Linked DNA regions of Variovorax paradoxus. The protein of the gene in region 1 interacts with the protein of each later gene in a pairwise test. Links are inferred from orthologs where the notes say so. Each region holds a gene or a part of one and is shown on either strand. Other genes may lie near its edges.

Evidence for each region. The genes of interacting proteins can lie anywhere in the genome.
Region 2: the proteins of acpP (region 1) and QFZ42_RS07810 interact in binary tests that used the Escherichia coli proteins (3 or more experiments, as listed by UniProt). The link is inferred for Variovorax paradoxus from one-to-one orthologs.

What each region holds. Positions count from the first base shown.
Region 1 is NZ_JAUSXG010000001.1:3,774,321-3,777,879, reverse strand. What follows is about bases 1-2,892. They hold acpP (acyl carrier protein), read left to right. Parts: upstream 1-1,272; coding sequence 1,273-1,512; downstream 1,513-2,892. Other genes in these bases: QFZ42_RS18145 (hypothetical protein), read left to right, coding at 2,867-2,892; fabF (beta-ketoacyl-ACP synthase II), read left to right, coding at 1,609-2,853; fabG (3-oxoacyl-ACP reductase FabG), read left to right, coding at 427-1,170; fabD (ACP S-malonyltransferase), read left to right, coding at 1-396. Outside these bases: more of QFZ42_RS18145, read left to right, coding at 2,893-3,349; RNA polymerase sigma factor RpoE, read left to right, coding at 3,359-3,559. UniProt on the Escherichia coli protein: Carrier of the growing fatty acid chain in fatty acid biosynthesis.
Region 2 is NZ_JAUSXG010000001.1:1,682,009-1,686,245, reverse strand. Bases 797-3,793 are described here. They hold QFZ42_RS07810 (YbgC/FadM family acyl-CoA thioesterase), read left to right. Parts: upstream 797-2,064; coding sequence 2,065-2,523; downstream 2,524-3,793. Other genes in these bases: QFZ42_RS07795 (cell envelope integrity protein TolA), read left to right, coding at 3,699-3,793; QFZ42_RS07800 (ExbD/TolR family protein), read left to right, coding at 3,258-3,695; tolQ (protein TolQ), read left to right, coding at 2,520-3,242; QFZ42_RS07815 (pyridoxal phosphate-dependent aminotransferase), read left to right, coding at 872-2,068; nusB (transcription antitermination factor NusB), read left to right, coding at 797-819. Also shown: ribH (6,7-dimethyl-8-ribityllumazine synthase), read left to right, coding at 1-274; more of nusB, read left to right, coding at 271-796; more of QFZ42_RS07795, read left to right, coding at 3,794-4,237.

The DNA.
Region 1 (3,559 bases):
CTGCTCAAGGCCAATGGCGCCAAGCGCGCGCTGCTGCTGCCCGTGTCGGCGCCGTTCCATTCGAGCCTGATGAAGCCCGCCGCCGAAGCGCTGCGCGAGAAGCTCAGCACCATCACGCTCGCCGCACCCCAGATTCCGGTACTCAACAATATCGATGTGGCCGTGGAGACTGATCCGGCCCGCATCCGCGAAGCCCTGGTGCGCCAGGCCGCGGGCCCGGTCCGCTGGGTCGAAAGCGTGCAGGCCTTGAAACTGCGCGGTGTAGCCGCCATCATCGAGTGCGGGCCCGGCAAGGTGCTGGCCGGCATGGTCAAGCGCATCGCCCCCGAGCTCGAAGCCGCGTCGGTGTACGACCCGGTAACGCTCGCGGACACCCGACAACTGCTCGCCGCCTGAACGACGCAAGACCCGGACACTTCTTCTTTTATGAGCATTCCCAAATTCGAAGGGCAAGTTGCCCTGGTCACCGGCGCAACGCGCGGCATCGGCGCGGCAATTGCGCTCGAACTCGCGCAGCGCGGCGTCAAGGTGGTCGGCACCGGCACCACCGATGACGGCGCGGCAAAGATCACTTCGGCGCTCAGCGCCTTCGACGGCCGCGGCCGCGCACTCGACGTGAACGACGGCGCTGCCGTCGAGGCTTTGATCGATGAGATCGTCAAGGCCTACGGCGCCATCCACGTGCTGGTCAACAACGCCGGCATCACGCGGGACACGCTCGCCATGCGCATGAAGGACGACGACTGGGATGCCGTGCTCGACACCAACCTCAAGGCCGTGTTCGGCCTTTCGCGTGCCGTGATTCGCCCGATGATGAAGCAGCGCTACGGCCGCATCATCAGCATCACCAGCGTGGTGGGTGCCTCCGGCAATGCCGGCCAAGCCAACTATGCGGCCGCCAAGGCCGGTGTCGCGGGCATGACCCGCGCGCTGGCCCGCGAACTCGGCAGCCGCAACATCACAGTCAACTGCGTCGCGCCGGGCTTCATCGAGACCGACATGACGGCCAGCCTGCCCGAGGCGCAGCAACAGGCGCTGCTGCAGCAGATTCCGCTGGGCCACCTGGGCAAGCCGGCCGACATCGCGCATGCTGTAGCCTATCTGGCCTCGCCCCAAGCTTCCTATGTGACGGGGCAGGAGCTGCACGTCAACGGCGGCATGCACATGTAAGAGCCGCAAGGCGCAATCTTTCCCCGTCCCGGGCGCACGGCAAATGCCACAATGCGCCCGGCTAAAATCCACCTATTACCTACAACCCTCAGAGGGAACCAAATGAGCGATATCGAAGCACGTGTCAAGAAAATCATCGCCGAGCAACTCGGCGTGGAAGAGTCCCAAGTAACGAACGAAAAGGCCTTCGTGGCCGACCTCGGCGCGGACTCGCTCGACACGGTCGAACTGGTGATGGCACTCGAAGACGAATTCGGCATCGAAATTCCGGATGAAGACGCCGAGAAGATCACCACGGTGCAAAACGCCGTCGACTACGCCACCAAGAATCAAAAGGCCTGATCGGGCCAGCTGTCACTGCGACGGCCGGCGGCGCTCTTTTCCAGCCCCGTACGCGCCGCCAGCAGTTGTTCAGCGCTTCCAGAAAGGTTTGCCGGCATGACCAAACGCCGCGTCGTCGTGACCGGACTCGGTTGCATCGCTCCTGTCGGAAACACCGCAACCGAATCCTGGGCCAACCTGCTGGCCGGGAAGTCGGGTATTGCGAACATCACCGCGTTCGATGCAAGCGCCTTCGCCTGCAAGTTCGCCGGTGAGGTCAAGGGTTTCGACATCACCCAATACATCTCGGAGAAGGAAGCGCGTCACATGGACCGCTTCATTCATCTGGGGCTTGCCGCTGCCATGCAGGCTGTGCAGGACAGCGGACTGCCGACCGGCGAAGCGCTGTCCTATGAAAAAGCCGTGCGTATCGGCTGCAACATCGGCTCCGGCATCGGCGGTCTGCCGATGATCGAAGAAACGCACGGCGAATACGCGAACCGCGGCCCGCGCCGCATTTCGCCGTTCTTCGTGCCGGCGTCCATCATCAACATGATCTCGGGCCACGTGTCGATCAAGTACGGCTTCAAGGGCCCGAACATCGCCGTCGTGACCGCCTGCACCACCGGCCTGCATGCCATCGGCACCTCGGCACGCATGATCGAGTACGGCGATGCCGACGTGATGATCGCGGGCGGTGCCGAGTCGACCATTTCCCCGCTGGGCATCGGCGGCTTCACCGCGCCGCGCGCGCTCAGTACGCGCAACGACGATCCCGCGACGGCCTCGCGCCCGTGGGACAAGGACCGCGACGGCTTCGTGCTGGGCGAGGGCTCCGGCGTGCTGGTGCTCGAAGAGTACGAGCATGCCAAGGCGCGCGGCGCCAAGATCTACGCGGAAGTGGCGGGCTTCGGCCTGACGGGCGACGCGTACCACATGACCGCGCCCGACGTCGACGGTCCCCGCCGCTCGATGGCCATGGCGCTGGCCAACGCGGGCGTCAATGCCGACGAAGTGCAGTACCTGAATGCGCACGGCACCTCGACGCAGATCGGCGACCTCAACGAAACCAACGCGGTCAAGCTCGCCTTCGGCGATCACGCGAAGAAGCTGGTCGTGAACTCGACCAAGTCGATGACCGGCCACTTGCTGGGTGGCGCGGGGGGCATCGAGTCGGTGTTCACGGTGCTTGCACTGCATCACCAGAAGAGCCCGCCGACCATCAACATCTTCAACCAGGATCCGGAGTGCGACCTCGACTACTGCGCCAATGCGGCGCGCGATCTCAAGATCGACGTCGCGGTCAAGAACAACTTCGGCTTCGGCGGCACCAACGGCACGCTGGTGTTCAAGCGCGCTTGAGCCTTGCTCTTTCATGCACAGCGCGCCGTCGGTGACCTATCCGGTGGGGCGCTCGCGCGGCGCAACCCGAATCCTGATCGCCACCTGGGCCCTGGGCGCCTGCTGCGCAGGGCTGTCGTGCTATCTATTCGATAGTGCCGGCTGGCGCCAGTTGCTGCTGGTCCTGAGTGTCCTGTTTTCCGGCGTCGCGGCAGCGCTCGGGCTGCGAAGCGACGGCGCTGGCGTCTTGCACTTCGACGGGCTCTGCTGGACCTTGACGGGGACCGACCGGGGCCGCGCCGTTCATGCGGCGCGGGCCTCCGTTGCGCTCGATCTTCAATCGCTGCTTCTGGTCCGGCTGACCCAACCCGGCCGCGCGGGACGATGGATATGGATCGAGGAGCGCGCCATGCCCGAGCGCTGGCGCGATCTGCGCCGGGCGGTATATTCGCGCCCCCCGTCGGCCTCGCCGGCTGGCGAGCCTTGGCCCGCGACCGCGCCCGCCGATGCGCCCTGAATCTCCTCGATGACAACTTCTCCGCCGCCAGTGCCACCGGACTCCGGCTTGACCGAGGTGTCCGCCGAGGCGCCGCGCCCGGGCGAGGTCGACCTTCAGCTGGTTCAGCGCACGGTCGCGGGTGACCAGAAGGCCTTCGAGCTGCTGGTCATCAAATACCAGCGCCGGATCGAGCGCCTGATCGGGCGCATGGTGCGCGATGTCGACCTG
Region 2 (4,237 bases), 2.1 Mb from region 1 along the record:
CGTAGCCTTGCAGGCGATGGCCGTGCGCGGCGGCTACCACGCACTCGTGGCGCTGGGCTGCATCATCCGCGGCGAGACCTACCATTTCGAACTGGTGGCCAACGAATCCGGTGCAAGCGTGAGCCGCATTGCGCTCGACCATCGCCTTCCCATCGCCAACGCGATTCTCACGACCGAAAACCTCGAGCAAGCTGTTGCCCGGCAGACCGACAAGGGCCGCGATGCAGCCCAGGTGGCTGTCGAAATGGCGCAATTGCTGGCCTCCCTGAAATGACCGAAGACAACAACAACAAAGCAGCCGGTGCCAAGCCGCGCCCGGAGCGCCAGGTGCGCACCGGCCTCACCAGCACCGGTGCACGCAAGGCTTCGGCCAAGTCGAACCGCAGCCGCGCGCGCGAGTTCGCGCTGCAGGCGCTCTACCAGCACCTGGTGGGCCGCAACGACCCGACCGACATCGATCACTTCACGCGCGACCTCGCGGGCTTTCACAAAGCCGACGCCGCGCACTACGACGCGCTGCTGCACGGCGCCATCGAAGGCGCCGAGCAGCTCGACGCACTGATCCGGCCGCTGCTGGACCGCAAGTTCGAGGAGATATCGCCCATCGAACACGCCGTGATGTGGATCGGCGTGTACGAGTTCCAGCATTGCCTCGACGTGCCGTGGCGCGTGGTGCTCAACGAATGCATCGAGCTTGCCAAGGAATTCGGCGGCACCGACGGCCACAAGTACGTGAACGCCGTGCTCAACGGCCTGGCGCCGCAATTGCGCGCCGCCGAAGTGGAGGCCGACCGCAGTTCCGGCAAGGCCAGACCGTGAGGAGCGCCGCCCGGCCGCCCGAAAGCGCGCAGCGCCGTAGCTTGGGGGTGCAATGAGAATTTCGGCGCGCGCGCAGCGCATCGAACCGTTCTATGTGATGGAGGTTGCCAAGGCCGCCGGCGTGTTGGCGCGCGAGGTGGCGCATACCGACCGGCCGATGATCTTCCTGAACATCGGCGAGCCCGATTTCACCGCACCGCCGCTGGTGCAGGAAGCTGCGGCCCGCGCGGTGCGCGCCGGTGCCACGCAGTACACCCAGGCCACCGGGCTCGACCATTTGCGTGAGCGCATCAGCGGCTGGTACAAGAGCCGCTTCAATGTCGGCGTGCCGGCCCGCCGCATCGTGGTGACGGCCGGTGCCTCGGCCGCGCTGCAGCTGGCGTGCCTGGCGTTGATCGAGTCCGGCGACGAGATCCTGCTGCCCGACCCGAGCTATCCCTGCAACCGCCATTTCGTGAGCGCAGCGGACGGCACGGCCGTGCTGATTCCCACCACGGCCGAAGAGCGTTTCCAGCTCACCGCCGCCAAGGTGGAAGCCGCGTGGACCGACAAGACGCGCGGCGTGCTGCTCGCCTCGCCTTCCAACCCCACGGGCACCTCGATTGCGCCCGACGAGCTGCGACGCATCCACAACGTGGTGTCGCAGCGCGGCGGCATCACGCTGATCGACGAGATCTATCTCGGACTTTCCCACGACGACGCTTTCGGGCAAACGGCGCTTGCCATCGACGACAACGTCATCAGCATCAACAGCTTCAGCAAGTACTTCAACATGACCGGCTGGCGGCTCGGCTGGCTGGTGGTGCCCGAAGCGCTGGTGCCTGTGGTCGAGCGGCTCGCGCAGAACCTTTTCATCTGCCCGAGCACCGTGTCGCAGTACGCGGCACTGGCCTGCTTCGAAGACCCGAGCATTGCTGAATACGAGCGCCGCCGCGCCGAGTTCAAGGCGCGCCGCGACTGGTTCATTCCGCAGCTCAACGCACTCGGCCTCAACGTGCCCGTGGTGCCCGACGGCGCCTTCTACGCCTGGGCCGACTGCACCGGCGTGGCGGAGAAACTCGGCATCTCCGGCAGTTGGGATTTCGCCTTCGAAACCATGAAGCGCGCCCATGTCGCCGTCACGCCCGGCCGCGACTTCGGCACCGCCGAAACCGGCAAGTTCGTGCGCTTTTCCACCGCCAGTTCGATGGCGCATCTCGAGGAATCCATCGAACGCCTGCGGGCCATGATCGCGAACCCGGCCCGATGAGCTACGCGTTTCCGATCCGCGTGTATTGGGAAGACACCGACGCCGGCGGCATCGTGTTCTACGCCAACTACCTCAAGTTCATGGAACGCGGCCGCACCGAATGGCTGCGCTCGCTGGGCGTGGAGCAGCGAAAGCTGCGCGAGGAAACCGGCGGCCAGTTCGTGGTGAGCGAAACGCAGCTCAAATACCATCGCCCCTCCCGCCTCGACGACGAACTGCTGGTTACAGCCGACCTCCGGCAACTGGGCACGGCGTCGTTGATAATCGGACAGCGGGTGCTATCAAAAACAGAGCAAGAGCGAGCGGGCGCCGCGGCACCCGTCCTTCTGTGCGAAGGCACCATCCGCATCGGCTGGGTGGATGCCACCACATTGCGCCCCGCGCGCATTCCGACCCAAGTTTCGGGAACCCTCGAGCGCTCCGGCGGCTCCATGACTCAACCTTTCAAGCCATGAACCAAGACCTCTCGATCATCAATCTCCTCCTCCACGCGAGTTTCGTGGTTCAACTGGTCGTGCTGCTGCTCGTGATCGTTTCGATTGCCAGTTGGGCCGCGATCATCCGCAAGTACTTTGCACTGCGCCGCATGCGCGCCTTGAACGACGACTTCGAGCGCGAGTTCTGGTCGGGCACCAGCCTCAACGAGCTGTTTGCCTCGGCCGCGCAGAACGCCAAGTTCGCGGGCCCGATGGAGCGCATCTTCGCTTCCGGCATGCGCGAGTACCAGAAGCTGCGCGAGCGCCACGTGAGCGACGCCAGCACGCTGCTCGACGGCGCCCGCCGCGCCATGCGCGCGAGCTTCCAGCGCGAACTCGATGCGGCCGAACAGAACCTGTCGTTCCTTGCCACCGTCGGTTCGGTGTCGCCGTACGTCGGCCTCTTCGGCACGGTCTGGGGGATCATGCATGCCTTCACCGGCCTGGCCGCGCTCGCGCAAGTGACGCTGGCCACCGTGGCGCCCGGCATTGCCGAAGCACTGGTGGCCACGGCCATCGGCCTGTTCGCCGCCATTCCGGCGGTGGTGGGCTACAACCGCTTCGCGCGCGAGATCGACAAGATCGCCATCGCCCTCGAAACCTACATCGAGGAGTTCTCCAACATCCTGCAGCGCAACCTTTCGGCCAACCCGGCCGCGGTGGCATCGGCAGTTTCGGCGGCTCCGGCCAACCGCTGATCGGAGTCCCAGCGCATGCCCGCCGTTTCATCCCGGGGCCGAGGCCGCCGCACGATCAACGAGATCAACATGGTCCCGTTCATCGACGTGATGCTGGTGCTGCTGATCATCTTCATGGTCACCGCGCCGCTGATCACGCCGAGCGTGATCAACCTGCCTACGGTCGACCGTGCCAACAAGCAGCCCGACAAGCCCATCGAGATCGTCATCAAGAGCGAAGACGAAGTGCAGATCAAGAAGGACCCGACCACCGGCAGCGGCGGCGTGTCGATCCCCATGACCCAGATCGGCTCCGCGGCCAAGACCGCCCAGGGCGGCGACGACCAGCGCCCCGTGGTCATCAGCGCCGACAAATCCGTCAAGTACGAAACCGTGGTGAAGGCGATGAACCAGCTCAAGCGCAGCGGCATCGAGCGCGTGGGCTTGTCCGTCACCACCACGGGCGGCAAATAAGGCATGTCGCTCGCCCTGGATCGCCCCGAGTTCGCACCACCGCCGCAGCGCGGCACGCCGCGCGCGGTGCTGCTCGCACTCGTTGCGCACGCGCTGCTGATCGCGGCGCTGACGTGGGGAGTGCGCTGGCGCAGCGACGCCGACGAAGGCGCCGTCGATGCGGAGCTGTGGTCTTCCACGGTGCAGCAGGCCGCGCCGCGCCTCTCCGCACCGCAGGCCCCGGCGCCCGCTCCCGCACCTCCGCCGCCGGCTCCCCCGCCGCCACCGCCGCCGCCGCAGGCGAGAGCCCCCGAGCCGGCACCGCCGCCGCGCGCACCGGACATCGCGCTCGAGCGCGAGAAAAAACTCAAGGAAGAAAAAGAGCAGAAAGAGCGCGAGCTCGAGCGCCAGCAACAGCAGCGCAAGAAAGAACTCGAAGCCAAGCAGCGCGCCGAAGACGAAGCCGAGCGCAAGAAGGCCCAGCAGCAAAAGCTCGCCGAAACGAAGAAGCAGCAGGAAGCCGAGGCCAAGCAGGCAGAGGCGAAAAAGGCCGAAGCGGCCGC